DNA from 3 places in the Streptomyces sp. NPDC104761 genome. Region 1 is predicted to be linked to each of the others. Evidence: predicted binding sites of a transcription regulator. Region 1 holds the regulator's gene; each other region holds the start of a gene.
What was found. The regulator HrcA, encoded in region 1, represses chaperone genes, less so after heat shock. The targets are predictions, from matches to a motif close to TTNGCACTCNGNNNNNCNGAGTGCNAA.

Region 1 (4,553 bases):
GGCGAGGAACCCCAGCCCGCCCGCCTCGGACACGGCGGCGGCGAGCTGCGGGACGGAGACCCCGCCCGCCATGGGGGCCTGCACGATCGGAAGAGGGAAGAGATCGGTCAGTGCGGAGGACATGACGGCATGTTGTCACGTCCTCCGAACAAGACCGAATCGGGCCGCCCCTTTGGCACATGCCAGAAACCACACCTCACAAGGGACCGAGCCGACCGGGCAACCACGCCTCCCGGCGGACCGAGCCGGGGGCGAGCGCACTTCTGAGCGAACCGAGTCGGCTGGTGGGTGGGCATGGGTCTGCGGGGGGCCAGGGAGCGGAGCCCCCTGGCGGGGCCGAAGGGGCGGAGCCCCTTCACGGCACCCGTCAACGCCCGTTGAACGCGTCCTTCAGCCGGCTGAACAGCCCCTGCTGGCCGGGCTGGAACTGCCCCTGCGGCCGCTCCTCCCCGCGCAGCTTCGCCAGCTCCCGCAGCAACCGCTCCTGCTCAGGGTCCAGCTTCGTCGGCGTCGTCACCTCGACGTGCACGATCAGGTCACCCCGGCCGCCGCCCCGCAGATGCGTGACCCCCCGCCCGTGCAGCGGAATCGACTGCCCGGACTGCGTGCCCGGCCGGATGTCGACCTCCTCCATCCCGTCCAGCGTCTCCAGCGGCACCTTCGTACCGAGGGAAGCCGCCGTCATCGGGATGGTCACCGTGCAGTGCAGGTCGTCGCCGCGCCGCTGGAACGTCGAGTGCGGCAGCTCGTGGATCTCGACGTACAGGTCACCGGCCGGACCGCCGCCCGGCCCCACCTCGCCCTCACCGGCGAGCTGGATCCGCGTGCCGTTGTCGACACCGGCCGGGATCTTCACGGTCAGCGTCCGCCGCGACCGCACCCGCCCGTCGCCCGCGCACTCGGGGCACGGCGTCGGCACGACGGTCCCGAACCCCTGGCACTGCGGGCAGGGCCGCGAGGTCATGACCTGGCCGAGGAAGGACCGCGTCACCTGCGAGACCTCACCACGGCCCCGGCACATGTCACACGTCTGGGCGGAGGTGCCCGGCGCCGCGCCCTCACCGTTGCAGGTGTTGCAGACGATCGCCGTGTCGACCTGGATGTCCTTGGTCGTGCCGAAGGCCGCCTCGTCGAGCTCGACCTCGATCCGGATCATCGCGTCCTGGCCGCGCCGGGTGCGCGACCGCGGACCGCGCTGGGACGCCGTACCGAAGAACGCGTCCATGATGTCGGAGAAGTTCCCGAACCCGCCGGCCCCGAAGCCGCCCGCGCCCCCGCCGCCGCTCTGCGAGAGCGGATCGCCGCCGAGGTCGTAGACCTGCTTCTTCTGCGGGTCGGAGAGCACCTCGTAGGCGGCGTTGATCTCCTTGAACCGCTCCTGGGTCTTCGGGTCCGGGTTGACGTCCGGGTGCAGCTCGCGCGCGAGCCGACGGAAGGCCTTCTTGATCTCTTCCTGCGACGCGTCGCGGCGCACGCCGAGAACGGCGTAGTAGTCCGTGGCCACTTACGACTCCGCCAGGATCTGTCCGACGTACCGTGCCACCGCTCGTACCGCTCCCATCGTTCCCGGGTAATCCATGCGGGTCGGTCCGACCACGCCGAGTTTGGCGACTGCCTCGCCGCCCGAACCGTAGCCGACCGACACCACTGACGTGGAGTTGAGTCCCTCGTAGGCGTTCTCGTGACCGATGCGTACGGTCATGCCCGAATCCCCCGCCTCGCCCATGAGCTTGAGGAGGACGACGTGCTCCTCCAGGGCCTCCAGGACGGGCCGGATCGTGAGGGGAAAGTCATGTCCGAAGCGGGTGAGATTGGCGGTGCCGCCGATCATCAGCCGCTCCTCGTTCTCCTCGACGAGCGTCTCCAGCAGGGTGGAGAGCACCGCCGAGACCGTGCCGCGGTCCTCGGCCTCGAAGGCTTCCGGCAGGTCCTCCACCAGCCGGGGCACGTCCGAGAACCGGCGTCCCGCGACCCGGCTGTTCAGCCGCGCCCGCAGATCCGCCAGGGACGTTTCGCCGAAGGGCGCCGGGCAGTCGACCATCCGCTGCTCGACCCGTCCGGTGTCGGTGATCAGCACCAGCATCAGCCGGGCCGGTGCGAGGGAGAGCAGTTCCACGTGCCGCACGGTCGACCGCGTCAGCGACGGGTACTGCACGACCGCCACCTGCCGGGTCAGCTGGGCCAGCAGCCGCACGGTCCGCGCCACCACGTCGTCGAGGTCGACGGCGCCGTCGAGGAAGTTCTGGATGGCCCGCCGCTCGGGCGCGCTCATCGGCTTGACACCGGCCAGCTTGTCGACGAACAGCCGGTACCCCTTGTCGGTGGGGATCCGCCCCGCGCTGGTGTGCGGCTGGGCGATGAACCCCTCGTCCTCCAGGGCGGCCATGTCGTTGCGCACGGTCGCCGGGGAGACCCCGAGGTTGTGCCGTTCGGTCAGCGCCTTCGAACCGACCGGCTCCTCGGTGCCGACGTAGTCCTGGACGATGGCGCGCAATACCTGAAGCCTGCGTTCACTCAGCATCCGGCGCCACACCTCCAGAAAGTCGTCCCCGCGGCCTTTCGGTCCCTTCGGGCCTTTCGTCTGGCACTCTGCGAACGCGAGTGCCAGCATCCCCGGCCCAGTGTACGGCCGTGGGGCACCGACTGGGCAAGGCCGGTCAGGACCCATGGCGTTCTACGGCTAGCGTCGCGGCATGACGGTGACTTGGGAAGAGCTGGGCTGGGAGCGGGTGGCCGAGGGCGTCGGCCGGTGCCGGCTGCCGGGCTGGGACTGCACGGCGGGTCTGGTCCTGGGCGCGGGCACGGCCCTGATGGTGGACGCCGGGTCGAGCCTGGCGGAGGGCGCGCGGTTGCGTACGGAGGCGCAGGCGCTGGCCGACCGCCGTGTGACCCATCTCGCGCTCACCCATCCGCACTTCGACCATGTCTTCGGCGCGGCCGCCTTCGCGGGCGCGGCCCTGTACGCGGCGGTGGGCGCCGAGGGCGTCCTCGGGTACGGCCGCGAGGAGCTCCGCCTGGACGCGATCCGCAACGGCCTGCCGGCCGGGGAGGCCGAGGAGGCGGCCGACGCCCTCCCGCTCCCCCGCCATCTGGTGTCCGGCGAGTGGACCTTCGACCTGGGCGACGGCCGCCAGGCCCTGCTGGCGAACGTGGGTCCCGGCCACACCCCCCACGACCTCGCCGTCCTGGTCCCCGGCGACCCGGAGGTGGTGTTCTGCGGCGACCTGGTGGAGGAGTCCGGCGATCCGCAGGCCGGCCCCGACGCCGTACCGTCGCGGTGGCCCGCCGCCCTCGACCGCCTCCTCTCCCTGGGCGGCGACCGCGCCCTGTACGTGCCCGGTCACGGAGCGGTGGTGGACGCGGCGTTCGTACGGGCCCAGCGCGACGCCCTGGCGGCCCGTTTCGGCGTGTCGTAGGCGTGCCGGTCCGGCTTCTCCTATCGTCATCCGAATGCGCCAGTACTCCGCCGACCTGACACCGCCGTGGAAGAAGCCGAAGCCGGTGCCCGAGGTGGCCGCCGAAGCCGGTCTGGTGGTCGAGGAGCCGGGGACGGGTTTCTGCGGCGCGGTGATCCGCTGCGAGGCGGGCACGGTCACCCTGGAGGACCGCTTCGGCAAGCACCGCGTCTTCCCGCTGGAGCCGCGCGGCTTCCTCCTGGAGGGGCGGGTCGTCACCCTCGTGCGCCCCACGTCCGGGGGACCCGTACGCCCCTCCCGTACCGCCTCCGGCTCGGTCGCCGTCCCCGGCGCACGCGCGCGTGTCGCCCGCGCCGGCCGCATCTACGTGGAGGGCCGCCACGACGCGGAACTGGTCGAGAAGGTCTGGGGCGACGACCTGCGCATCGAGGGCGTGGTCGTGGAGTACCTGGAGGGCGTCGACGACCTCCCCGCCATCGTCGCCGAGTTCGCCCCCGGCCCGGACGCCCGTCTCGGCGTCCTCGTCGACCACCTGCTCCCCGGCACCAAGGAGTGGCGCATCGCGCAGTCGGTCACCAGCGACCACGCCCTGGTCGTCGGCCACCCGTACATCGACATCTGGGAGGCGGTGAAACCGTCGTCCCTGGGCATCGAGGCGTGGCCGCGAGTCCCGCACGGCCAGGACTGGAAGACGGGCGTCTGCCGAGCGCTGGGCTGGCCGTCGGACAACACGGGCGCGGTATGGCAGGCGATCCTCGCGCGCGTGGGCTCCTACAAGGACCTGGAGCCGGAGTTGCTGGGGCGGGTGGAGGAGCTGATCGACTTCGTCACGGGTAGCGGTGGGGCCTGACGTTCTCGTAGGTACCGAACTCGGTGGTGTCCAGTTCCAGTCCCAGATCCTCCAGCGGCAGCGGCGCCCCGAACTTGGTGATCTGCTGCCTCTGGTAGTCGGCGTTCTCCCCCTTCCCGACGGGCTTCGTCAGCAGGACGCACTGCGCCATGATCGGGTCCACGATGAGATAAGCGGGCACCTCGCCAGCGGCGTAGATGGACCGCTTGACTTCGTAGTCCCGCTGGACGCTGGTCCTGGAGACCACCTCGACCACCATTGTCACCAACTGAGACGGCAGTAGACGG
Region 2 (4,553 bases), on a different contig from region 1:
CCATGGTCGACGACATGCGCCGCTTCCTGAACAAGGTCACCCGTGACGGCTACGCGGTGGCGCGCCTGGAGGACTACCTGTGAGCCGACCGAGGGCGACGGCCGCTGTCCTGGCCGCCGCCCTCGTCCTGTCGGCGTGCATGTCCGCGTGCGCACCGTCCGTCGACCCCATCGAACGGCTCGGCCGCAAGGCCGCCGACCGGGTGCACCCGCACGGCCCGTCCGGCGAGCCGCCGTACCGCCGGTGGGGCCTGACCGAGCCCCTCGCCCCGGCGCCCCGCCCGCCGCTGCACCCGCTGTCCTTGCGCACCGCCCTCCCTCCGGTCGTCGACCACGTCCCCACCTCCGACCGGGTGGTCTTCCTGACCTACGACGACGGCGCCGAGAAGGACCCCCGCTTCGTCGACATGGTCCGCGAACTGCGGCTGCCGGTGAGCATGTTCCTCACGGACAGCGTGGTCGGCCCCGGCTACGGCCACTTCGCCCGCCTCCAGTCGGTCGGCGCGAGCGTCGAGAACCACACCCTCGACCACCCGGCCATGCCGGGCCTGCCCTACGCCGGCCAGCGCGCCGAGATCTGCGGCCAGCAGGAGAAGCTGAAGTCCCGCTTCGGCATCCGGCCCCGCCTCTTCCGCCCGCCCTACGGCACCTACGACACCGCCACCCTGCGCGCCGCGGAGGCCTGCGGAGTCGCCGCGGTGGTGCTGTGGCGGGCGGCGACGACCCCCGACGGCATCACCTACCGGACCGGCGACAGACAGCTCCGCCCCGGCGACGTCATCCTGGTGGGCCCCGACGAGGCCCTCGGCCCGCCCCTCAGGGAGCGCACCGCCCGCCTGCTGCGCCGGGTGCAGGCGGCGGGCCTGACGGTGGGCCGGCTGGAGGACTACCTGTAGACGGGGTTGGTCCGGCATGTGACGACGGTGTTGGGCCACCCGTTCAGCCGCCCGCCCACCTCGCCGCCACCGGTCCGGCGTGTGGCGACGGCGCCCGGTCACCCATGCATCCCGTCCGGCTGCTGTCGAGGACGGCGCTCAGCCACCCGTTCAGCCCGTCCGGCGTTCGAGGACGAGGCCGAAGGCCGACAAGCGGGAGTCCGGGGGCGGCAGCCCCCGGGGACGGTCACCACAACACCGCGCAACCCGGTCTTTTTCCGCGCCGCGCCGCAGGCGATTGGCACTCCGCTTGACCGAGTGCTAATCCCGGTCATAGTCTCGGCTCTGGCACTCGGCAGATGAGAGTGCCAACAACGCGACGGGCAGGTCCGGCACCCGCGACGACGGATCGACCTGGTCGCCACCTCAGACAGTTAACCCCGTGAGATCTCCGAAGGGGGAGGTCGGATCGTGACGACCGCCAGCTCCAAGGTTGCCATCAAGCCGCTTGAGGACCGCATCGTGGTCCAGCCGCTCGACGCCGAGCAGACCACGGCCTCCGGCCTGGTCATCCCGGACACCGCGAAGGAGAAGCCCCAGGAGGGCGCCGTCCTCGCCGTGGGCCCGGGCCGTTTCGAGAACGGCGAGCGCCTGCCGCTCGACGTCAAGGTCGGCGACGTCGTGCTCTACAGCAAGTACGGCGGCACCGAGGTGAAGTACAACGGCGACGAGTACCTCGTCCTCTCGGCTCGCGACGTGCTCGCGATCATCGAGAAGTAAGCCTGCGACTCACACCTCAAGCACTCCGCTTGAAGCTGCGCCCCTGGCCCCCGCGATCCTCCGAGAAGCCGGGCGCCAGGGGCGCAGCCTTGTTCACCCCAGATTTCCGAGAGGGCATCCGCTGCCATGGCGAAGATCCTGAAGTTCGACGAGGACGCCCGTCGCGCCCTTGAGCGCGGCGTCAACAAGCTTGCCGACACGGTGAAGGTGACGATCGGCCCCAAGGGCCGCAACGTCGTCATCGACAAGAAGTTCGGCGCCCCCACCATCACCAACGACGGTGTCACGATCGCCCGCGAGGTCGAGATCGAGGACCCGTACGAGAACCTCGGCGCGCAGCTGGTGAAGGAGGTGGCGACCAAGACCAACGACATCGCGGGTGACGGTACGACCACCGCCACCGTGCTGGCCCAGGCGCTCGTCCGCGAGGGCCTGAAGAACGTCGCCGCCGGTGCCTCCCCGGCCGCCCTGAAGAAGGGCATCGACGCCGCCGTCGCCGCCGTCTCCGAGGACCTGCTCGCATCGGCCCGCCCGATCGACGAGAAGTCCGACATCGCCGCCGTCGCCGCGCTGTCCGCCCAGGACCAGCAGGTCGGCGAGCTCATCGCCGAGGCGATGGACAAGGTCGGCAAGGACGGTGTCATCACCGTCGAGGAGTCCAACACCTTCGGTCTGGAGCTGGACTTCACCGAGGGCATGGCCTTCGACAAGGGCTACCTGTCGCCGTACTTCGTGACGGACCAGGAGCGCATGGAGGCCGTCCTGGAGGACCCCTACATCCTCATCAACCAGGGCAAGATCTCCTCCATCGCGGACCTGCTGCCGCTGCTCGAGAAGATCGTCCAGTCCAACGCCTCGAAGCCGCTGCTGATCATCGCCGAGGACGTCGACGGCGAGGCCCTGTCGACCCTGGTCGTCAACAAGATCCGTGGCACCTTCAACGCGGTCGCGGTCAAGGCCCCCGGCTTCGGCGACCGCCGCAAGGCGATGCTGGAGGACCTGGCGATCCTGACCGGCGCCACGGTCGTCTCCGAGGAGGTCGGCCTCAAGCTCGACCAGGTCGGCCTGGACGTGCTGGGCTCCGCCCGCCGCGTCACCGTCACCAAGGACGACACCACGGTCGTCGACGGCGCCGGTGACTCCGGTGCGGTCACCGGCCGCGTCGCCCAGATCAAGGCCGAGATCGAGAACACCGACTCCGACTGGGACCGCGAGAAGCTCCAGGAGCGCCTCGCGAAGCTGGCCGGCGGCGTGTGCGTGATCAAGGTCGGCGCCGCCACCGAGGTGGAGCTGAAGGAGAAGAAGCACCGTCTGGAGGACGCCATCTCCGCGACCCGCGCCGCGGTCGAGGAGGGCATCGTCTCCGGTGGTGGCTCCGCGCTCGTCCACGCCGTGAAGGTCCTCGACGACAACCTCGGCAAGACCGGCGACGAGGCCACCGGTGTCTCCGTGGTCCGCAAGGCCGCCGTCGAGCCGCTGCGCTGGATCGCCGAGAACGCCGGCCTGGAGGGCTACGTCATCGTCTCCAAGGTCGCCGAGCTGGAGAAGGGCAACGGCTACAACGCCGCCACCGGGGAGTACGGCGACCTGGTCAAGGCCGGTGTCATCGACCCGGTCAAGGTCACCCGCTCCGCCCTGGAGAACGCCGCCTCCATCGCCTCCCTGCTGCTGACGACCGAGACCCTGGTCGTCGAGAAGAAGGAAGAGGAAGAGGCCGCCGCCGCGGGCCACTCGCACGGCCACTCGCACTGAGGCACCAGTCTCCGAGGCGCCGGTCTCCGAGGCGCCGGTCTCCGAGGCACCGGTCTCTGAGGAAGCCCCCGTTCCCGGTCGTCCGCCGGGAACGGGGGCTTCGCCCTTCCGGAGTCATGGACCCGGGTGGCGCCGCACCCCGATGATCTCGCGCTTCGTCACGGGTCTGTGTCGCCCAATCGTCACCATGGGCTCTCCGACGTCACGACAGCGTCATAGGTCAGCGTCCGGCTGCCCCAAGCCGAGGTCCGGCTTCGGGCAGCCGTTTGCGCCACAGCGAACCAACCGGTCAGTCGCGGCGGATCAGCTCCGGATCGATCCGGCGGCCGGCCAGTGGCAGTGAGCCCGCCGCCGCGGCCGCCACCACTCCCGCCACCGCCACGGACAGCAGGGGGATGCCGGCGACGTCCCAGCGGATCGCTCCACCGCCTGTGATCAGGTAGCTGGACTCGGCGAGCTTCCCGGTGACGACCGCCAGGGCGAGACCGAGACCGAGCGGCAGCACCACCTGGAGGCACTGCACGGCCCGCATGGTCCGTGCCCGGGCGCCGATCAGGGTGACGGCGGTGACCTGCGCACGGCGTTCGACCGCGCGGTCGGTCACGGACACCAGGAACGCGGCCACGCCGATGACCAGCCCCATGATCATGCCGAGGCCCAGCAGGGTTTCGACGACCGATATCTGTTCAAGTCCCTGGACGTTCAGTCCGACCAGCTCGACCTCGGCGATCGGTGCGATCGCCCCGATGTCGTCGAGGACCTTGCGGACCTGGCCCGGTTCCGAACTGCTGGTGAGCACGAACTCGGCGTCACGGGGCCGTGCGTGTGCGGGCAGCGCGGACGGAGGGACGAGGAGCACGGCACCGCCCACGGTGGACACGGAGCTCGCGCTGTAGACGACCTGCCTGGTGGGAAGGCCGATGTCCAGGTGCCCGGCCTTGCTCCCCGAGAGGCGGAAGCGGAAGGACGCGCCCGGCTTCAGTTCGGATCCGAGGCTGGAGTTGGGGTCGACGAGCCGCATCACCTTGCCGTCCACGCAGCCCTTGGAGCGCTCGACCATGTGGTCCAGCTGCGCGCAGGTGGCGATCAGGGCGGTGGCCGACGATGCGAGTGCGTCTTTGGGACTCATGCTGTCGAGGTCGACCCA
Region 3 (4,553 bases), on a different contig from region 1:
TACCGCTCATCCAGAGGGGCAGAGGGAAACGGCCCGTTGAAGCCCCGGCAACCCTCCAGTCGGTACTCGTAGATCACTGTCGATCACCGCGAGGCTCCCGGCTAGGGAAGGTGCCAAATCCGTCTCACGACGAGATGCGTCGTGAGGAAGATGAGGAGAAAGGGCCTCGCCTCACATGGCTGTGCAGACTGTTGCAAGCACCACGGATTCCACCGTAGACCTCGGTCCCGCCGCCGCCCTGAGCTGCCGCGAGTGCGGTCACCGGGTGCCGCTCGGCCCGGTGTTCGCCTGCGAGGAGTGTTTCGGCCCGCTGGAGATCGCCTACGACTTCTCGGCCTACGACACCGAGGAACTCCGCAAGCGGATCGAAGCGGGTCCCGCGAACATCTGGCGCTACGCGCCGCTGCTGCCCGTCCCCGCGGACGTGGCGACCAAGCCGAACATCAACCCCGGCTGGACCAAGCTCGTCAAGGCCGAGAACCTGGCCCGCGAGCTCGGGGTCACCGGCGGCCTGTACGTGAAGGACGACTCCGGCAACCCGACGCACTCCTTCAAGGACCGCGTCGTCGCCCAGGCCGTCGAGGCCGCCCGCGCCTTCGGCTACACCACCCTCTCCTGCTCCTCCACCGGCAACCTGGCCGGCGCGGTCGGTGCCGCGGCCGCCCGGGCCGGCTTCCGCTCCTGCGTGTTCATCCCGCACGACCTGGAGCAGGGCAAGGTCGTCATGGCCGCGATCTACGGCGGCGAGCTCGTCGGCATCGAGGGCAACTACGACGACGTGAACCGCTTCTGCTCCGAGCTGATCGGCGACCCGGCCGGCGAGGGCTGGGGCTTCGTCAACGTCAACCTCCGGCCGTACTACGCGGAGGGCTCCAAGACCCTCGCGTACGAGATCTGCGAGCAGCTCGGCTGGCAGATCCCGGACCAGCTGGTCGTCCCGATCGCCTCGGGCTCGCAGCTCACGAAGATCGACAAGGGGCTGCAGGAGCTGATCAAGCTCGGTCTCGTCGAGGACAAGCCGTACAAGATCTTCGGCGCCCAGGCCGAGGGCTGCTCGCCGGTGTCGGTGGCGTACAAGGAGGGCCACGACGTGGTCCGCCCGCAGAAGCCGAACACCATCGCCAAGTCCCTCGCCATCGGCAACCCGGCCGACGGGCCGTACGTCCTCGACATCGCGCGGCGCACGGGCGGAGCGGTGGAGGACGTCACCGACGAGCAGGTCGTCGACGCCATCAAGCTGCTCGCGCGGACCGAGGGAATCTTCGCGGAAACCGCCGGCGGAGTGACGGTTGGAGTCACCAAAAAGCTCATCGAGAATGGGTTGATTGATCCGGCGAAGTCGGTCGTTGTACTCAACACCGGTGATGGACTGAAGACGCTGGACGCGGTGGCGGGGACCGGGCTCACCGCGACCATTCGCCCGAATCTGGAGTCTTTCCGCGAGGCCGGGCTCGCCTGAGTCCCCCCGAGAAATAGGGCGCCGCCCAGAGGTGCCGCCCGGACCGGAGGTAAAAACGTGAGCGTCACCGTTCGCATCCCCACCATCCTGCGCACCTACACCGGGGGCCAGGCCGAAGTCGCCGCCGAAGGGACCACCCTCGGCGAGGTCATCTCGGACCTGGAGAAGAACCACACCGGTATCTCCGCGCGGGTTCTGGACGACCAGGGCAAGCTGCGCCGGTTCGTCAACGTGTACGTCAACGACGACGACGTGCGCTTCGAGCAGGGCCTGGAGACGGCCACCCCGGACGGCGCCGGCGTCTCCATCATCCCGGCCGTCGCCGGCGGCTGACCTGCGGCCCCGCTTGACAGGCTGATCGAATGACCGAACATTACCTTCGGTAACGCCGATCACCGACTGTTCATCCGATTGCCCCCTCCGTGAGAGAAGCGGAGGGGGCAATTCTGTGTGGTTGAGCGCGGTACAGTTGGGGAACACGGTCCCGATCTCCAGGTCGGGGGCCCCGTATTCGATACCGCGAGCCCGACAAGAAGCAGCCAAAGTGCCCGGGTTATATGCGGCTTTTGTGGTCTTTATGGGGCCCGACTTGCCCTGAATTCGGCCGAATTCTTACCACATTCCGGACCCCTTCCCTCGAGAATTCTCGTCCGATTGACCTGTTGCAGACGGCAGTTGGACAGATACATTCAGCCGCGGTCGACGCGTTCCGGCGCACGCCCCCAACCAATGGGGGGTGAGGTCTGACCCGGATCCGCGAAGTGTGGATCTGTGCAAGGGCCAGTAATAGGGGAGTTAGGCATGGCTCAGGGCACCGTCAAGTGGTTCAACGCGGAGAAGGGGTACGGCTTCATCGCGGTCGACGGTGGTGCGGATGTTTTCGTCCACTACAGCGCGATTCAGATGGACGGCTACCGCACCCTCGAGGAAGGTCAGCGGGTCGATTTCGAGATCTCGCAGGGCCAGAAGGGGCCGCAGGCGGACATGGTCCGGCTGGCGACCAGCTGAAGCACGCGCCGACTGATCAGCGACGTTCTTCTGTACTTGTTCGAAGGGCTCGTGCCTCCCGGGGCACGAGCCCTTCGGCATGTCCCGGCCATGTTCCCGGGCCCCGGTCCTCGAGAGCCGGCTGCGCCCGCCCGTCGCCCGGCCGCCACCCCCCAACGGGCACTCGCTTCGCGAGCGCGCCTTGCACTCTCCTGGGTCGAGTGCTAATCATTGGCGTTAGCACTCTGAAGGTGAGAGTGACAAAGAAGGACCGGGTCGGTGAGGCCCGCGGACCGGGTGGGGCAAGGAACCCACGGGTCGGCGAGCCGTCCGTCGCGGGCGCGGGCGCGGTCCGAAGACTCACCCCCAGTCCTGGAGGGACCACTTCACATGGCCAAGATCATCGCGTTCGACGAGGAGGCGCGGCGCGGCCTTGAGCGCGGTATGAACCAGCTCGCCGACGCCGTCAAGGTCACCCTCGGCCCCAAGGGCCGCAACGTCGTCCTTGAGAAGAAGTGGGGCGCCCCCACGATCACCAACGATGGTGTGTCCATCGCCAAGGAGATCGAGCTGGAGGACCCGTACGAGAAGATCGGCGCCGAGCTGGTCAAGGAAGTCGCCAAGAAGACGGACGACGTCGCCGGCGACGGTACGACCACCGCGACCGTGCTCGCCCAGGCCCTGGTCCGCGAGGGCCTGCGCAACGTGGCCGCCGGTGCCAACCCGATGGCCCTGAAGCGCGGTATCGAGAAGGCCGTCGAGGCCGTCTCCGGTGCCCTGCTGGAGCAGGCGAAGGACGTCGAGACCAAGGAGCAGATCGCCTCCACGGCCTCCATCTCCGCCGCCGACACCCAGATCGGCGAGCTCATCGCCGAGGCCATGGACAAGGTCGGCAAGGAAGGCGTCATCACCGTCGAGGAGTCCCAGACCTTCGGTCTGGAGCTGGAGCTCACCGAGGGTATGCGCTTCGACAAGGGCTACATCTCGGCGTACTTCGCCACCGACATGGAGCGTATGGAGGCCGTCCTCGACGACCCGTACATCCTGATCGCCAACTCCAAGATCTCCTCGGTCAAGGACCTGCTCCCGCTGCTGGAGAAGGTCATGCAGTCGGGCAAGCCGCTGCTGATCATCGCCGAGGACGTCGAGGGCGAGGCCCTGTCGACCCTGGTCGTCAACAAGATCCGCGGCACCTTCAAGTCCGTCGCGGTCAAGGCCCCGGGCTTCGGCGACCGCCGCAAGGCGATGCTGAACGACATCGCCATCCTCACCGGTGGCGAGGTCATCTCCGAGGAGGTCGGTCTCAAGCTCGAGAACACGACCCTCGACCTGCTGGGCCGCGCCCGCAAGGTGGTCATCACCAAGGACGAGACCACCATCGTCGACGGCGCCGGCTCCACCGAGCAGGTCCAGGGCCGGGTCAACCAGATCCGCGCCGAGATCGAGCAGTCCGACTCGGACTACGACCGCGAGAAGCTCCAGGAGCGCCTGGCGAAGCTCGCCGGTGGCGTCGCCGTCATCAAGGCCGGTGCCGCGACCGAGGTCGAGCTCAAGGAGCGCAAGCACCGCATCGAGGACGCCGTGCGCAACGCCAAGGCGGCCGTCGAGGAGGGCATCGTCGCCGGTGGTGGCGTGGCCCTGCTCCAGGCCTCCCAGGTCTTCGAGAAGCTGGAGCTGGAGGGTGACGAGGCGACCGGCGCGCAGGCCGTGAAGCTCGCCCTGGAGGCCCCGCTCAAGCAGATCGCCGTCAACGCCGGCCTCGAGGGTGGCGTCGTGGTGGAGAAGGTCCGCAACCTCACCCCGGGTCACGGCCTGAACGCCGCGACCGGTGAGTACGTCGACCTGGTCGCCGAGGGCATCATCGACCCGGCGAAGGTGACCCGCTCTGCCCTGCAGAACGCCGCCTCCATCGCCGCGCTGTTCCTCACCACCGAGGCCGTCATCGCCGACAAGCCGGAGAAGGCCGCCGCGGCCGCTCCGGGCGGCATGCCGGGCGGTGACATGGACTTCTGAGCCTGACGGCTCGGCAGTTCCGACGCAGCACCGAGGGCGGCACTCCCTGTTCGACAGGGGGTGCCGCCCTTCGGCGTTTCCGCAGCCGGAGAGG

Region 2: the regulator HrcA is predicted to act here: its motif matches at 1,173-1,199, upstream of groES (co-chaperone GroES).
Region 3: the regulator HrcA is predicted to act here: its motif matches at 2,648-2,674, upstream of groL (chaperonin GroEL).

What each region holds. Positions count from the first base shown of each region.
Region 1 is NZ_JBVJNZ010000004.1:243,542-248,094, reverse strand. It holds gene ACZ63F_RS13970 (nitronate monooxygenase) at 1-123, opposite strand, end outside; gene dnaJ (molecular chaperone DnaJ) at 368-1,504, opposite strand; gene hrcA (heat-inducible transcriptional repressor HrcA) at 1,505-2,521, opposite strand; gene ACZ63F_RS13955 (MBL fold metallo-hydrolase) at 2,694-3,416, shown strand; gene ACZ63F_RS13950 (DUF3097 domain-containing protein) at 3,451-4,266, shown strand; gene ACZ63F_RS13945 (Uma2 family endonuclease) at 4,244-4,553, opposite strand, start outside.
Region 2 is NZ_JBVJNZ010000005.1:162,714-167,266, reverse strand. It holds gene ACZ63F_RS16140 (polysaccharide deacetylase family protein) at 1-83, shown strand, start outside; gene ACZ63F_RS16135 (polysaccharide deacetylase family protein) at 140-895, shown strand; gene groES (co-chaperone GroES) at 1,346-1,654, shown strand; gene groL (chaperonin GroEL) at 1,781-3,406, shown strand; gene ACZ63F_RS16120 (ABC transporter permease) at 3,696-4,553, opposite strand, start outside.
Region 3 is NZ_JBVJNZ010000002.1:547,644-552,196, reverse strand. It holds SAM riboswitch class I at 4-157, shown strand; gene thrC (threonine synthase) at 176-1,459, shown strand; gene ACZ63F_RS09005 (MoaD/ThiS family protein) at 1,517-1,792, shown strand; gene ACZ63F_RS09000 (cold-shock protein) at 2,261-2,467, shown strand; gene groL (chaperonin GroEL) at 2,837-4,459, shown strand.